Regions from separate parts of the Rossellomorea sp. FS2 genome, predicted to be linked through region 4. Evidence: riboswitches for the same ligand, from Rfam matches in the RefSeq annotation. Region 4 holds a riboswitch; each other region holds the start of a gene.
What was found. Region 4 has a riboswitch for S-adenosylmethionine ahead of metK (methionine adenosyltransferase). Riboswitches for the same ligand answer to the same signal wherever they lie in the genome.
Positions count from the first base shown of each region.

Region 1: another riboswitch for S-adenosylmethionine. It lies ahead of mmuP (S-methylmethionine permease); the one in region 4 lies ahead of metK (methionine adenosyltransferase).
Region 2: another riboswitch for S-adenosylmethionine. It lies ahead of fbpA (Fur-regulated basic protein FbpA); the one in region 4 lies ahead of metK (methionine adenosyltransferase).
Region 3: another riboswitch for S-adenosylmethionine. It lies ahead of ACNA6I_RS18545 (methionine ABC transporter ATP-binding protein); the one in region 4 lies ahead of metK (methionine adenosyltransferase).

Region 1 is NZ_JBLRVS010000004.1:172,581-176,708, reverse strand. Features, by position in the region: gene ACNA6I_RS11505 (hypothetical protein) at 1-676, shown strand, start outside; gene nei (endonuclease VIII) at 894-1,709, opposite strand; SAM riboswitch class I at 1,878-1,986, shown strand; gene mmuP (S-methylmethionine permease) at 2,072-3,487, shown strand; gene mmuM (homocysteine S-methyltransferase) at 3,456-4,128, shown strand, end outside.
Region 2 is NZ_JBLRVS010000001.1:1,152,645-1,156,772, reverse strand. Features, by position in the region: gene ACNA6I_RS06160 (hypothetical protein) at 1-178, opposite strand, end outside; gene ACNA6I_RS06155 (lysophospholipid acyltransferase family protein) at 297-878, shown strand; gene ACNA6I_RS06150 (hypothetical protein) at 1,030-1,818, shown strand; gene ACNA6I_RS06145 (hypothetical protein) at 1,818-2,279, shown strand; gene fbpA (Fur-regulated basic protein FbpA) at 2,365-2,562, opposite strand; SAM riboswitch class I at 2,645-2,749, opposite strand; gene hemG (protoporphyrinogen oxidase) at 2,904-4,128, shown strand, end outside.
Region 3 is NZ_JBLRVS010000005.1:424,003-428,130, reverse strand. Features, by position in the region: gene ACNA6I_RS18555 (MetQ/NlpA family ABC transporter substrate-binding protein) at 48-875, opposite strand; gene ACNA6I_RS18550 (methionine ABC transporter permease) at 891-1,559, opposite strand; gene ACNA6I_RS18545 (methionine ABC transporter ATP-binding protein) at 1,556-2,566, opposite strand; SAM riboswitch class I at 2,718-2,824, opposite strand; gene ACNA6I_RS18540 (hypothetical protein) at 2,922-3,275, opposite strand; gene ACNA6I_RS18535 (thioredoxin family protein) at 3,515-3,826, opposite strand; gene ACNA6I_RS18530 (toprim domain-containing protein) at 3,829-4,128, opposite strand, start outside.
Region 4 is NZ_JBLRVS010000001.1:40,084-44,211, reverse strand. Features, by position in the region: gene ACNA6I_RS00280 (gamma carbonic anhydrase family protein) at 1-293, shown strand, start outside; gene metK (methionine adenosyltransferase) at 677-1,876, opposite strand; SAM riboswitch class I at 2,088-2,223, opposite strand; gene pckA (phosphoenolpyruvate carboxykinase (ATP)) at 2,512-4,098, shown strand.

The DNA.
Region 1 (4,128 bases), on a different contig from region 4:
CGATGACATTCCGGCAGATGGAAGCGTCCAGGATGATTCACTGAGCACTGAAGAAGACCCATTCAATGATGATTCTTCCGATGCGTTCGATAGTCCGGCTGCAGGTGATGCGGAGACCACGATGCCAGGTCAGGGACCCAGTATTGAAGCCAGTGAAGAAGAATTTGCTGCTTTCGATAAAGAAATTCAGCTTGCCTTATTCCAGGCTAGGATGATGGAGGTCATGTTGTACTACGATTATGGAATTGGCAATCCCGATTTTTACATTAAGGAAAACATGACCGAAGAGGATGTACAGATGGTCAAATCGGAACTTCAGACCATCCAGATAGAGGAACCTGTCTATAAGAGCATGCATGATGAGGCCTTGGGTTTGCTTGATTCGATCGACAACAGCAAAGAAGTGGATGGGGATATCAAGAAATACAAAGAAACGCAGGACAAATACCTGGCAATCTCAGAAGAGATGATCAAAACGATTGAGAAAGTGAACGTGGACAATGCTGCGGAAACAAGGAAGAAGCTTGATGATATGACGACAGAATACTTGAGGATTTCCACTGAACTGGGTGTGATCATGAAGGACATCGTCGTCAAACAGGGACTTGACCACGCCTATTTTGTAGAGGCACTGGATGGGATCATGACGAGTGCAGGGATGGACGGCGTCATCTGATAGTAAATAGAGGCTGCGACAAATGTGTTTCAGTCACAGTAAAACCCGGATTCATTTGCGGATAAGGCAAATGAATCCGGGTTTTCGATTGGTTTCATGACAATTACTATTTACTTGTTTCTAGCGATTGATTGGAGTGCAAGACGAAGACTCCTGCGGAAAGCGAAGTTATACTGATTTGTTCGTCATGACCTTTTTTGTTTTGACCAACCTCTTTTTATTTGGATTGACAATGTGGGCAGTAATACAGCCTTCTGGAAGCGGCCGTGATTTTCTCAATCTCGGTCCCGCATCGATAGCATGAGGAACCTTCACGATTGAAGACCCAATGGCGGTAACGGGACCGCGTCACGCCTTCTTTTTTCAGCTTTTCTACCAACTGCAGGTCATTGGTGATCCCGGCGGTTTCATACGATTGCGTCATCAGATGAATGATGGCTTCGGCTGCAAGGGTCAACTGGTCCTCACGACAGTCCATGGGACGGAGTGCTGGATGAATCCCTGAGACGAATAGGATCTCAGACCGAAGGTAGTTCCCGATTCCGGCAACAAAACCTTGATCAAGCAGTAGATGCACCCATTTGCGCTTCCTGAATGCTTCCATCCGGGTGAGGATGTCTCCGCTTGTTACGTGTTCACTGAGAATATCCGGTCCGACCCTTGCAATGAATGGATGTAAATGAACCTCCTCATCCCGCATGACGTTAATATCAGAGGCGCTGTAGAGCAAAGCGGACTTCTTCTCATTGTGTATGGCTACGCGCAGCTGGCGATTGGTTTTGGGGTATTCATAGGCCTGCTTTACGTACCACCGCCCATACAGCTGGTTGTGTGAATACATCGTATAGCCGTTGTCGAAGCGGATCAACATCGCTTTTCCTTTCGAATCCACCCTGGTGATCTTTGTTCCCTGCAGGAGACTTTCATATCCCTTTAAGTGCGGGAAGGCAAAGAAAATCTCCATGACGGGAAGACGGGCGAGTGCTTTTTGAACACGGTCTGCGGCCCGTCTGATTTCCGGTCCTTCCGGCATGGTGTCATCCCCCTTTTTCTATATACGTTCCCGTATTCCCATGGAAATAATCAAAAGGGTGTTTTATTGCTAAGGATGAGGGATGAGCGCGCTTACAGATTTTTTGTGCGTTCATTTTTATATTGACAGGAATGAGGGTTCTTGTTAATGTTTATACCAATCTCATAATTCTTATCCAGAGAGGTGGAGGGACTGGCCCTTTGAAGCCTCAGCAGCAGATCTTCTTTAGAAGAAACTGTGCTAATTCCAGCGGGTGATCAAACCTGATAGATAAGCAGTTTATTTGTCGGTAACGCACTCGTTTTGAGTGCGTTTTTTGTTTGTCTACTCATCCCAGAATCAAGAACGCGGAGGATGCCAACATGAAAATTGAAGCAAAAGACTTTAAGAGGAAAATGAAAACAAGGCATTTGATCATGCTTTCCCTTGGGGGCGTGATCGGGACGGGGCTTTTTCTCAGCTCGGGGTATACCATCCATCAGGCAGGTCCATTCGGCACGATCCTTTCTTATTTGATCGGAGCCATCGTCGTGTATCTTGTCATGATGTGTCTTGGAGAGCTATCTGTCCATATGCCCGAGACGGGGTCCTTCCACAGCTACGCGGCCAAGTATATCGGGCCGGGTACCGGTTATGCCGTCGGATGGTTGTACTGGCTGACTTGGACGGTTGCCCTTGGATCTGAATTCACGGCTGCCGGTCTGATGATGCAGCGGTGGTTCCCATCGGTGAGCGTATGGATCTGGAGTGGGTTATTCGCAGCCATCATCTTCGGTATGAACGCGTTCACGGTCCGATTTTTTGCAGAATCGGAATTCTGGTTCTCCCTTGTCAAGGTAGTGGCCATTGTCTTTTTCATCATAGCAGGAGGAGCTGCCATCGTCGGCTTCGTGCCGCTTGCCGATTCATCCCCGGCACCATTCTTCACGAATATTACCGATGCGGGGTTATTCCCGAATGGGGCATTTGCCATCATCATGACAATGCTTGCCGTCAACTTCGCCTTCTCCGGCACCGAGCTGATCGGGGTAGCCGCGGGTGAAACGAAGGAGCCCACCAAAACGATTCCAAAGGCGATCCGGACAACCCTTATCAGACTCGTCATCTTCTATGTAGGGACGATCGTGGTGCTTTCTGCCCTCCTCCCAAGCGAAGCGGCTAGCGTATTGGAAAGTCCATTCGTCGCCGTACTCAGCAGGATCGGGATTCCATATGCGGCAGACCTGATGAATGTGGTGATCATCACCGCCATCCTCTCCGCAGCCAATTCAGGCTTGTATGCTTCTTCCCGGATGCTTTGGTCCCTTGCAGATAAAAAGACCATCCCGTCTTTCTTCGGCAAACTGACCAAATCTGGCGTCCCGCTCGTTGCCACCATCACCAGCATGTTGGGCGGTGGGCTTGCACTCTTATCAAGCATTTACGCACCCGACACGGTCTATATCCTACTGGTGTCGATTTCTGGACTGGCCGTCGTATTTGTCTGGATGAGCATAAGTGCATCGCAGTTCTTCTTCAGGAGACGCTTCATCAAAGAAGGCAACAGTGTGAAGGACCTGGCATATAAGACCCCATTGTATCCATTCGTTCCGATTGCTTCGTTTCTTCTCTGCCTTGCATCCGTTATCGGGATCGCTTTCGACGAAGGTCAGAGGGTGGCGCTTTACTGCACGATCCCATTCGTGGGCTTCTGTTATGCGGCGTATTATGTGACAAACTATGTGAAAAAGAAAAGGAGTGTCGAGTATGTCAACACAAGTGAAACACAATCCCATTGAAGCCATCCTGAGGACTCACGCCACGGTCATCCTGGACGGGGCGCTCGCCACAGAACTGGAGTCCCATGGATGCGATCTGGATGATCCCCTGTGGTCTGCCCGGACGCTCATTGAGAACCCGGGGGCGATTTCGGCCGTCCATACGGACTACTTTCGTGCTGGGGCCGATTGTGCCATTACTGCAAGCTACCAGGCAACAGTGGAGGGCTTCGGTCAAAGAGGGATAGGAGAAGGAGAGGCCATCGATCTGATCAAGCAAACCGTATTCCTGGCAAAAGAAGCAAGGGATTCATTCTGGGATGAAGAAGGCAGTCGGGACAACGGCCGTCATAAGCCTTTCGTAGCGGCCTCTGTCGGGCCGTACGGTGCGTACCTGGCAGATGGGTCCGAGTATCGGGGAGAGTACGGCATTTCAAAGGAAGAGCTTGCGGCCTTCCATCGTCCCCGCATTCAGGCCCTCATAGAAGCCGGAGCGGACGTTCTGGCATTTGAAACCATCCCTTCTTTTGAAGAAGCGGAAGTGTTGGTGTCCTTATTGCATGAGTATCCCGGTGTTTATGCCTGGTTGTCCTTTTCGTTGAGAGATGGGTCCCGGATCAGTGATGGGACAAGGGTGGCCGATTGCGCACTTGCCTTCAAGG
Region 2 (4,128 bases), 1.1 Mb from region 4:
GGACGTCTTCATTTGAGAAGGTCCCATTCTGCTGTTTTTTGAAGTTCTCCATTAAAATTTCTTTAGCCTCTTCTTCCTTGCCCTCTTGAACCCTTTGTAAAACAAAGATAGAAACTTTTTTTGTCCTTGTGGATCCATTCCGCGTCCTCCTTGAATTCATCATGGTCATCTTTTTCATTGTACCAGTTGCCTTGCCTATTTTTCAGAGAGGTGCCCATAAAAATTAGTAGTTGTAAAATGGAGGATTTCCACTATAATTAGTACCAGGTATTAAAACTAGATGATGGGGTGATTTCATGTACTCATTTCTCGCAAACCTGGCAAAATTGATTTTTGGAAAAGTGGAAATTCGAAATGCCCATCTACTTCCACAAGATGGGGGTTATATCGTGACGTGTTCCCATAAAACTTGGCTCGACGTCGTCGCTCTAGGCTTCAGTATGCCCGGACCCGTTCACTTTATGGCGAAGAAGGAATTATTTGACCGCAAGATTCCCGCCTATATCTTACATAAGATTCATGCCTTTCCTGTGAATCGTGAGAACCCTTCCCCTTCAAGCATCAAGAAGCCCGTTAAGCTCCTCCGGGCAGGGTCGATCGTGGGTGTCTTCCCTGGAGGAACCCGTTCAGATGAGGATGTGGAAGCAAAGCGCGGTGCCATCACCATTGCAAACCTCTCACGGGTACCCATTGTACCGGCAGCCTATCACGGGCCTACATCGTTTAAAGAACTATTGCGTAACCGTCATAAAGCCGTTATCGTTATCGGCCAACCATACACCGTCCGTGCAAAAGACAAGGAACAAATGACCGCGGAAACAAAGGTTTTATCAGGGAAAATCAATGAGTTAATCAAAGAAGCCCAAAAAATAAGCTGAAAGCTGTCCGGACAGATCCGACTTTAGGTCTGTCCGGACAGCTTTTTGTATGATTCGGTATTCATACATATCATTTAATTTCATTTGAACAGGTATGAATCCCTTCCCATGGCAGAAACTATCCAAAGAATGGAGCAGGGAGGAGTATCAAATGAAACGGTTGAATAATGCCGGTGAACAAGGGAATCTTGCATACGTGAGTATTTTCGGCACCACACAGATTCATTTGAGGAGCCCCATGATTGCCGCGTTGTGGTCCATGGCTTTTCCGGGATTCGGTCATCTCCTTCTTTCCAAATACCTTAGAGGTTTCGCCCTGGTGATTTGGGAGATCTATATCAACCAGACCATCCATCTGAATACAGCCATGGTTTACACGTTCATGGGTGACATCGACGCAGCTAAAAGCGTCCTCGATGTACAATTCATGCACTTGTATATTCCGGTGTACTTGTTTGCCATATGGGATAGTTACAGAACCGCCGTCGACTTGAATAAGGTTTATTTGAGTCATATAGGAAACAAGTCGACCATCAATCAGAGACTCATTATACGTCCTTTAGAAATCAACTATCTCGACAAGCGATGCCCTGTTTCAGCGTTCTTTTGGTCGATGGCTATACCGAGCGTCGGGCATTTTTATAATCATCGGATTGTATCCGGTCTTTTCACGCTGGTGACCACTGTTATTTACGTATACCACTCCCACCTGTTGGAGGGAATTCATTATCTCATTTTAGGAAGAGTGGAAACCGCCATAAATGTGCTTGATAAACAATGGTTATTGTACATGCCATCCTTTTATTTTTTCACCATATATGATGCGTATGTGGGGGTTATAGAGAACAATAAACTTTTCAACCGGGAACAGTCGGCCCTTCTAAAAAAGTATTATCAGAAGGGATCTTTGTTGATTGATAGAGGATGGAGGGTCAGGTAGTGCAAATCATCGCATCGTTCAATCATTCATCCTACATTGAGATGAGCATCGTCAAGCTTGAAGAGAGGGGATTGGATGATCTATATGCCATCCCCCTAGAAAGCAGGAAGAAAGAAACAAGGCTGTTTGACTCCATCCATTATTCTGATGGCCATTCCCTTCTCAATAAAGGTATGTTCCTGGCTGTCATCTTTTCGGTCATAACCACTAGTCGTGGGTTTGTATTGGAATGGGGGCCGATCTATTGGGGGTTGATTGGTGCAGGGAGCGGACTAGTCCTTGGTTTCCTTATAGACCTGTTCCTGGTTAAGTTCAAGGAGAGAAAACAAATCCTGACCGATCATGCTCAGCCATCTGAGATCATCCTTATCATCAACTGCGGGAACAAGGATGAAGAATGGGTGACCCAGATGCTTTGGGAGCACCATGCAATGGGTATTGCCGCAGTAGGAAAAGAGTGAAAGGAAGGAACAGACCATAAAAAAACCATTCAATATCTCATTATTGAATGGCTTGAACCTAACCAGATGGGGGTTCGTGATCGGTTTAAAGGGTCGCTTTGGCACCATTTACCCAATGGATGGAGCCGGACTCAGTGTGTGGGTGACATTCTTTTTTTACGCAGCGAAACTCCTCTTCCAATTCTTCAAGGGTCAGTTCAAACAGTTGCCTTTCTCCTTTTTTGTACACTTTATGGACGATCAGTTTATTGATCAATTCATTCCTTCTTTGCGTAGTTTCCATCGTATTCACTCCTCATGGATAGTAAGGAAGAGGATAAAAAAATCCCTCTTCGGGATAAGAAGAAGGATTGCCCGGACTCTTCAACTCATCTTTCAAGCAGCTGCTTGAGGAATTAGCACAGTGTTCCCATTAGGAATCTGTTGCTGAGGTTTCACAGGGCCATTCCCTCTACCTCTCTTGATAAGTATTGTATTGTTTATATTGTAAACCAAGTATACCAAGTTGTCAACTTGGTTTAATGTGCGTTTTCAGACACACAAACTTAGAGTGAATCACTCGAATATCCCGGCCAATCATGATACCGTATGAATAGAATGAATTAAGCGTTTGGAGTGAACAGGATGAAGACAGTGGCAGTTGTCGGTGGAGGTATCACCGGTCTCACGACACTATATTACCTTCAGGAATACTTAAAAGATGAAGAGGTAAGGCTCCTTTTGATTGAAGGGGAACATAAATTTGGCGGTAAAATCAAATCGATTCCATCGGATCCCTTCATTATCGAAGCCGGTGCAGATTCCATTGTATCAAGACATCCCGGGGTACTTGAGCTTATCGGTGAGGTAGGGCTTATGGATGAACTTGTGTACAACGAAACGGGTACATCGTTTATCTATACTCAGGACACATTACATAAGATTCCAAGTGATTCGGTGTTTGGTATCCCCATGACAATAGATTCCCTGATGGAAAGTACGCTGATTTCAGATGACGGAAAAAGGGCTGCACTCCGGGATTTCGAAACGGTGAATGAGACGTTCACCAAGGAAGATTCCATCGGGGATTTCCTGGAGTCCTTCTTGGGGAAAGAGCTCGTTCAAAACCAGATTGCACCCGTCTTATCGGGTGTATATTCAGGAGATTTATACACACTGAGCATGTCCTCCACACTTCCGTACCTATTAGATTATAAAAATGACTATGGCAGTATCATGAAGGGTCTATGGATCAACCGAGAAAAACATCAGGGGAAGTCCAATAAGAAATTTGTTTCGTTTAAAACCGGACTATCTGCCATCATCGATCGATTGGATGAGCGCACGCCGCATTCAGAAAAGTACAAGGGGAACGGACTGGAAAGTCTGCAAAAAGCCGGTGGCACTTATTCATTGGAGCTCACCAATGGTGAAATCATATCAGCGGATGCAGTCGTCCTGGCGATTCCGCACGATCAGGCAAGGAAGATTTTGGGGCACCCGGTACTGGATGAAGGCTTTTCACTCCTTAAGAATAAATCCCTTAAAAGTATATACCTTGGATTTGAACTCCCTGACACCGTATTGCCTGCAGATGGCACTGGGTTCATCGTTGCGGAAGAACAAAACGGGGTTAAATGTGATGCTTGCACATGGACCAGCAGGAAGTGGAAGCATACCTCTTTGAATAGTCAGCTTCTTGTGAGGCTTTTCTATAAGGATTCCAATCCACATTGGGAACAGATCCATGATCTCACTCAAGATGAATTGCTTCTTATAGCACTCCGGGATATAGAGGCGACGATCGGCATCAAAGGCAAACAGCCCATTCTTCAGGAAGTAACGGACTGGTCCGGCCTGATGCCGAATT
Region 3 (4,128 bases), on a different contig from region 4:
TGATCGAAAATAGTATGAGCTTATTGCAAAAAGATTATGTTTGGTATTTATTCTTTGACCGGAACGACGGACCCTTTCCACTCTTTATTGATGAAGTCCTGGATCTCATCAGACTGGAGCACCTTGACAAGCTCCTTGATCTCTTTTTTGTTTTCATCACCTTTTTTGACTGCAATGATGTTCACATACGGTGAATCCTTGTCTTCGATGGCAATGGAATCCTTGACCGGATCCAGTCCGCTATCGATGGCATAGTTGGAGTTGATGACGACGGCATCGCCTTCCTCGTTATTGTAAAGCTGAGTAAGAAGCGCCGGCTCATATTCGTAGTCAAATTTCAGCTTTTTAGGATTTTCGGCGATATCATCCAGTGTTGCTTGGGTTTTATCGATTCCATCCTTCAGTTTGATCAGCCCGTTTGCTTCAAGCAGGGTAAGGATCCTTCCGTGTTCTGCCACGGAGTTACTGAATAGAATGGTTCCGCCTTCCGGGATATCTTTAAGGGATTTATGCTTCTTCGAGTAGACAGCCATCGGTTCAATGTGAATTCCGCCGGCACTGACGAAATCATATCCGTGTTCTTTCTTTTGCCCCTCAAGGTAAGGAATGTGCTGGAAGTAGTTCGCATCCAGGTCCCCGCTGTCCAGATCTTTATTCGGAAGTACGTAATCCTGATACGTCTCGATCTTCAGGTCGATCCCTTCTTTTTCAAGGATCGGTTTTGCTTCTTCCAGAATCTCAGCATGAGGGACGTTAGATGCTCCGACCACGAGTTCCTTTGAATCGCCTGAGCTACCGTTGCTCCCGCTGGTTCCGCATGCTGCCAATCCTACAATACTTGCTGCTGCAATCGTGCCCACTAACCATTTTTTCATCTGATTTCTCTCCTTTTATCGTTTATCTATTTTATTGGTGAAATAATCACCGACAAGCTGAATGATGAATACAAGAACCAGGATCAAGATGGTCGCCGCCAGGGTGACATCGGTCCTGCTGCGCTGGAATCCGTCCAGGAAAGCAAGGTTTCCCAGTCCCCCTGCACCGATGACGCCCGCCATTGCGGTGTAACCGACTAATGCGATGGCCGTCACTGTGATTCCGGAGATGAGGGCAGGCATGGATTCAGGAAGAAGGACCTTCATGATGATGGTGCTCGTTTTTGCTCCCATCGCTTTTGCCGCCTCGATGACCCCCTTATTGACTTCGCGCAGGGCGATCTCGACCATGCGGGCATAGAACGGGGCAGCCCCGATGATCAAAGCAGGCAACGCTGCGTTCGCCCCTCGGATCGTACCAATCAACACTTTGGTGAAGGGGATCAACAGGACGATCAGGATGATGAAGGGGATCGACCGGAAGACATTGACCACAGCGTTGGTGATGGAATAGGCCACCTTATTTTCCCAGATGTTCCCTTTTGATGTGAGGAACAATAAAATCCCTAGTGCGAGCCCGAGGACAAATGTTACGATCACCGACATACCAGTCATATACAGGGTCTCAAGAGTGGCTTCCCACATCTTTTCCCAATCGACGTTCGGAAAGATTTTCTCGATCATCGCTCCATCACCTCCACTTTCACCGATTGTTCTTCAGCGAAGGCGACCGCCTGATCGAGGATTTCACGTTCACCCTTCAGATGGATGAACAGCGTGCCGAATGCTCCTTTTTGAGTTTGCGAAATCTGGCCCTGAAGGATGTTCACCTCAAGATCGAACCTTCGGATCAGTGAGGTGATGAGAGGCTGATCCGTACCGCTTCCAACGAATGTAAGCTTCAACACTTTCCCATCCGGATACTGATCGAGGATGTCATCCGACTCCTGCTGCTGTGCGACCTCTTTCACGAAGCGCTTCGTCACTTCCTGACGCGGATTACGGAATACCTCTAGGACATCCCCCTCTTCGACCACTTTTCCCGCTTCCATGACCGCCACCCTGTGACAGATTTTACGGATGACGTGCATTTCGTGGGTGATGAGGACGATGGTGAGCCCAAGACGCTCATTGATATCAACAAGAAGATCCAGGATGCTGTCCGTGGTTTGGGGATCCAGTGCGGACGTAGCTTCATCACATAGGAGCACCTTCGGATCATTCGCAAGTGCCCTTGCAATCCCGACGCGCTGCTTCTGACCTCCACTGAGTTGCGCCGGATAGGCATCCCCCCTGCCTTCAAGTCCTACCAGATGGAGAAGTTCATTCGCCTTCCTGATCCGTTCTCCTCTTGGCACTCCGGCTATCTCGAGTGGGAACTGGATGTTTTCAAGTACCGTACGGGACCAAAGGAGATTGAAATGTTGAAAGATCATCCCCATGGACTGCCGGGCTTCACGGAGTTTACGTCCCTTCGCCTTTGATATCACTTGACCGTTCACATCCACAGATCCATCAGTGGGTAGCTCGAGCCCATTCAGCATCCGGATCAACGTGCTCTTTCCTGCACCGCTGTACCCGATGACACCGAAGATTTCCCCATCCTTGATGGTCATATCCACCCCATCGACAGCTGACACCGTACCATTTTTGGTTTGAAAGATTTTTTTTACATCAGAAATCGTAATCATGTTGTATCCACCTCGTCATCAGTAAAACCACCTGTTTACTAGGAATTATATCCAAATACGTCATTATTGTTAAAACATCCAACCTCATTTGAAAAACAAAAATGCCTCCCTGCGATAAACAGAAAGGCATACTATTTCAATAGTTGACTTTCCCTCATCTGTCGAAGCCTTCGCTTCGAGTGAATTGGCACCATTTCAATTTTAATTGACGGTTGCCGGGTTTCATCGGGCACTTCCCTCCACCACTCTAAATAAGAGATAAACGTTATTCAATTATTCATACTAAATACTCAGAAATTTGTTACTAAACAGATACTATCACCGAATAAACAAGGTGTCAATTCTTTTTTGCACATTATACGCTCACTGGTTCGACCATGTGAAATCGGGTCAACCAAAGCACCGATTCAGCAAACAACAGATGCCGGTAACCTCCACGGACTTCGATTTCCTTTTTATCGACAAGGGAAGTCAATCGTTCATTCCCTTCAAGTAAAGCAATCAACCGCCGGACATCTCCAGCCGTTATCGTCAGGTTGGGATCTGGGTGAGGATCGGGAAGTACGTTGCAGCCCTTATTAGAAATGGACAGACTGTGGCCGCTAGTGCCGCATTGGAAATGTAGGACGAACGGGGTGTCTGGAAATAACAATTGTAAGTGATACCTGGTCTCGCATTGATCTACGACTTTCTCTAAATACTCTCTCATGCAACCCCTCCAGTATCTCGGATACTTAACTAATTCCACTATTGGATAGTTTATCCTCCTGTACTTTCTCGACAGATTGTGGACGCACTGTCGAAGGAAGGGCCCAACAGACAATAAGTTGGCGGGTTCGCTTCATTTCCCGAGAAATATGTCCCGGTATGTAGAAAAGTCGCAGTAGTTTCCGTGAGAATCTTTCAGTTTCTATTACCATTCGAACAAAAAAAGGCCTTTTCGGCCCTTTATGCTACCTTATTCAAAGCTTCATACAAAAACGGTACAGATTGAAACGCATAGATCCGTTCCACCTCGACTCCATCTTTGAATAGCAGGAGGCAAGGAACGCTTTCGACCGCATGCTCTGTTGCAAATCCTGCCAGGTAATTCAGATTTGCCTTTGCAAAAACGAATGGTTGAGGCAGTTTCTCTACAATATCAATCATCCTACCTGCAACCTGGCAGGTGCCGCACATGGGGGTGTACAGATAGAGCGCAAGCAGTCTTTCATTCTCCCGTATCGTGTGCAGCGCTTCCTGGCTGTTCAACTCTTTCAAAGCTAATTCATCCTTTTTCCAAGATATTGTTTGTGGACATCAATGTTGGCTCCGATCAAGACGGAAGCGAGGTGATATTCCGGGGCAGCCGCCACTTCCTTGTACATCCTGTCGATATACAGGTGACCCGCTTCGGGGAACTCCCGCTTGAATTGCTTGCGGAGTTTCTCACCGGCTTCATCGGCATCCACCAAGATGTATACATCCCTGTCGAATAATGAATCGATTAGTTCGTCCATTTTGGTCAGACTGATCGTACCATTGGTACAGATGATTTCTACGGGCTCACTGATGATATCTTT
Region 4 (4,128 bases):
ATGAGGTCACCGTAGGTCACTCGGTCATCCTGCACAGCTGCAAAATCCGAAAAAAGGCGTTGATCGGAATGGGCTCGATCATCCTGGATAATGCCGAGATCGGTGAAGGCGCCTTCATCGGTGCCGGGAGCCTGGTCCCTCAGGGGAAGGTCATCCCTCCCCACACCCTCGCATTCGGCAGACCCGCAAAGGTTGTCAGGGAGCTGAATGAGGACGATATCATCGACATGGAGCGGATCTCAAGGGAGTATGCGGAAAAAGCACAACATTATAAAGCCTCCAAGCCCCTCTAGTCACTTATACTTGGGATACCCCAACTTGATGGAGATTACTCGGATTGTTTGTAAAGGCCCGGAATAACCAAAGAAGTTGGGACAACACTAAAAAGATACCAGACACGATCCGTAAAGGTTCTTTATCCCGCTCATGATTTCCGTGCAAGACGTCGCTTTCCAAGGGTAGCCCAGGAGCCTCCTCGGGGCATGGATCTCTCAAAAGCTACTCTTCCCGCAGGAGTCTTCGTCTTCGTCTGCCACTCCATTCAACCGTTGGAGACAATGAAATCGTAATGGTCATGAAACAAATAAAAAACCCGAACTGCTTTGCCTTATCGCAGTTCGGGTTTTACTATGACTAAAACACGTTTGTTCCAGCCTCTTTTTGTTTATAGGGGTGATCAAGCAAGCGCTTCTGCTTTAAGAGCGTCTGCCTTATCTGTACGCTCCCAAGGAAGATCAAGGTCATTACGTCCGAAATGACCGTAAGCAGCCGTCTGTTTGTAGATCGGGCGGCGAAGGTCAAGCATCTTGATGATGCCTGCCGGGCGAAGGTCGAAGTTATTGCGGACAACGTCCACCAATACATCTTCGGATACTTGTCCGGTTCCGAATGTGTCGACAGAGATCGATACCGGCTGTGCAACACCGATGGCGTATGCAAGCTGAACTTCACACTTCTCGGCAAGTCCTGCAGCCACGATGTTCTTCGCAACATAACGTGCAGCATAGGCAGCAGAGCGGTCAACCTTGGTAGCATCCTTACCTGAGAATGCACCACCACCGTGACGCGCGTACCCACCATACGTATCAACGATGATCTTACGGCCTGTCAGACCGGCATCTCCTTGTGGTCCACCGATAACGAAGCGACCAGTCGGGTTGATGAAGTATTTTGTGTTTTCGTCGATCAATTCTTTCGGAACGACTGGATCGATCACATATTCCTTCAGGTTACGCTGGATTTGCTCAAGCGTCACTTCAGGATGATGCTGAGTAGAGATGACAATCGTGTCGATGCGGACAGGCTTGTCGTTCTCATCGTATTCAACCGTCACTTGCGTTTTTCCATCCGGACGAAGGTAAGGAAGGATTTCTTCTTTACGCACTTCAGTCAGGCGACGGGAGATTTTATGAGAAAGGGAGATCGGAAGAGGCATAAGCTCCTTCGTTTCATTGCAGGCGAATCCGAACATGAGACCTTGGTCACCGGCACCGATGGCGTCGATCTCTTCTTCGCTCATTTGTCCTTCACGGGCTTCAAGGGCCTGATCCACCCCTTGGGCGATATCGGCCGATTGCTCATCGATTGATGTAAGGACGGCACATGTTTCAGCATCGAAACCGTATTTTGCACGCGTATATCCGATTTCACGGATGGTTTCGCGGACGATTTTCGGGATATCGACATACGTGTTGGTTGTGATTTCACCGGCAACAAGAACGAGACCAGTAGTAACGGATGTTTCACAAGCTACACGCGCATTGGGATCATTCGTAAGAATAGCATCAAGAATTGAATCAGAGATTTGGTCACAAATTTTATCTGGATGTCCTTCCGTTACGGACTCAGATGTAAACAGACGACGTTTAGTTGACATCAAGGTTCCTCCTTAAACACATTTGCCGGTGGCTTCCGGCGAATTTAGCGAAGCAGATACGGTACTCATTTCCCTAAGTAGTATGAAGTAAACACGGCGGCCCCGCTGCCGGGATCGGACCCGGGGATTGCCATGTAGCAGGTCAAATAAAAAACCCTCCCTCTGGAAAGCATGCAGAGGAAAGGGTTGAACTTTTAGCCGCGCCTTTTCTCTCTTATCGTTCAAGGTTTGCACCTTGCCTCAGTTTAGCACCTTCGCTTTTGGGAAAATCGTTCCATTTTCCTTCATCTCATAGCAGGTTGCTGGGTTTCATAGGGTCTGCTCCCTCCACCAGCTCAGGATAAGAGTATCCGTTCAAGGTACAATAATACCGGTTCAACGGCGGGGTGTCAACACTTTCCCCCCTGCTAGGTTTAACCATCCCTTCTCTCCTCCCATTGAGACATCACAATCACTCACAGCGTTAACACCAAGCCGATATTCTGCATATAAATGGGATTATACGAGCATCCAATCATGAATTGATCATTATTTTTCAGAAAAATAATGATATAGTATAGACTAATATTTCTAATGTGTTATACTAATCATCGAGAAGCAAACTTACTTAAAATTCACATAAAGGAAGGGTTCGAATGAATACTGTGAGCAAATCAAATGAGTTGACGCAATTACTGAATGGCGAAAACATACACCATCAATTATCCGTCCCGCAGCTGGTGGAAAAGATCCTTCAGCGAAATGAAGGGATCCTGACTTCCTCCGGTGCCGTCAGGGCCAAAACCGGAAAATATACCGGACGCTCACCTCAGGATAAATTCATTGTGGAAGAAGCTTCCTCCAAAGATAAAATCGAGTGGGGCAATGTCAATCAACCGATCTCGGAAGAATCCTTCGACCGGTTATATGGAAAGGTCCTTGATTACCTCCAACAAAAAGAAGAGCTGTTCGTGTTCAACGGGTATGCGGGGGCCGACCGCAAGCACCGCCTCCCGATCCAGGTGATCAATGAGCTCGCATGGCATAATCTATTCGCCCATCAGCTCTTCATCCGTCCCGAAGACGGGGAACTGAGCGGTCACGATCCGGAATTCACGATCGTCTCTGCGCCTCATTTCAAGGCCGATCCCGCCGTGGATGGAACCCATTCTGAAACGTTCATCATCGTTTCGTTCGAGAAACGGATAGTCCTTATCGGCGGTACGGAGTATGCAGGTGAAATGAAGAAATCGATCTTCTCCGTCATGAACTATGTTCTCCCCGAGTCCGATATCCTTTCCATGCACTGCTCTGCCAATGTCGGACTTGAAGGCGATGTCGCCCTCTTCTTTGGACTGTCCGGTACGGGTAAAACGACTTTGTCTGCCGATCCCAACCGCAGGCTCATCGGTGACGACGAGCACGGCTGGTCACCGAACGGCGTATTCAATATCGAGGGGGGCTGCTATGCAAAATGTATCGGCCTCACCCGTGAAAAAGAGCCTCAGATCTTCGATGCGATCCGCTTCGGTTCCGTACTGGAGAATGTGGCTGTCGATGAAGATACCCGGGCGTCTGATTACGAGGATGCGTCCATGACGGAAAACACGCGTGCCGCCTATCCGCTTCAAGCGATGGAGAACATCGTCGATCCAAGCGTTGCCGGTCACCCGAACACGATCGTATTCCTCACCGCAGATGCATTCGGTGTGCTTCCTCCGATCAGCAAGCTCACGAAGGAGCAGGCCATGTATCATTTCTTGAGCGGGTACACGTCCAAGCTTGCCGGTACAGAACGCGGCATCACGTCCCCGCAAGCAACCTTCTCCACCTGCTTCGGGTCACCATTCCTCCCTCTTCCGGCCATCCGCTATGCGGAGATGCTCGGCAAGAAGATCGATGAGCATAACGCTCAGGTATACCTCGTGAACACGGGGTGGACCGGCGGTGAGTACGGTGTCGGCAGCCGGATGAAGCTGTCTTATACACGCTCCATGGTCCAAGCGGCACTTGAAGGGGAACTCACCCACGTGGAAACGAAGACCGATGAGATCTTCGGCCTTCATATCCCCCACCATGTCCCTGGCGTACCGGATGACGTACTCCAGCCGAAAAGAACCTGGATGAACGAAGACGCTTACGAGTCAAAAGCGAAAGAACTTGCCTATAAATTCAATGAAAACTTCAAAAAGTTCAGCATGATGACAGGCGAGATCGAGGCAAAGGGCGGACCCCTCGTCTGATCTGCACCTAAAAAAGGCCGGCACTCCTTA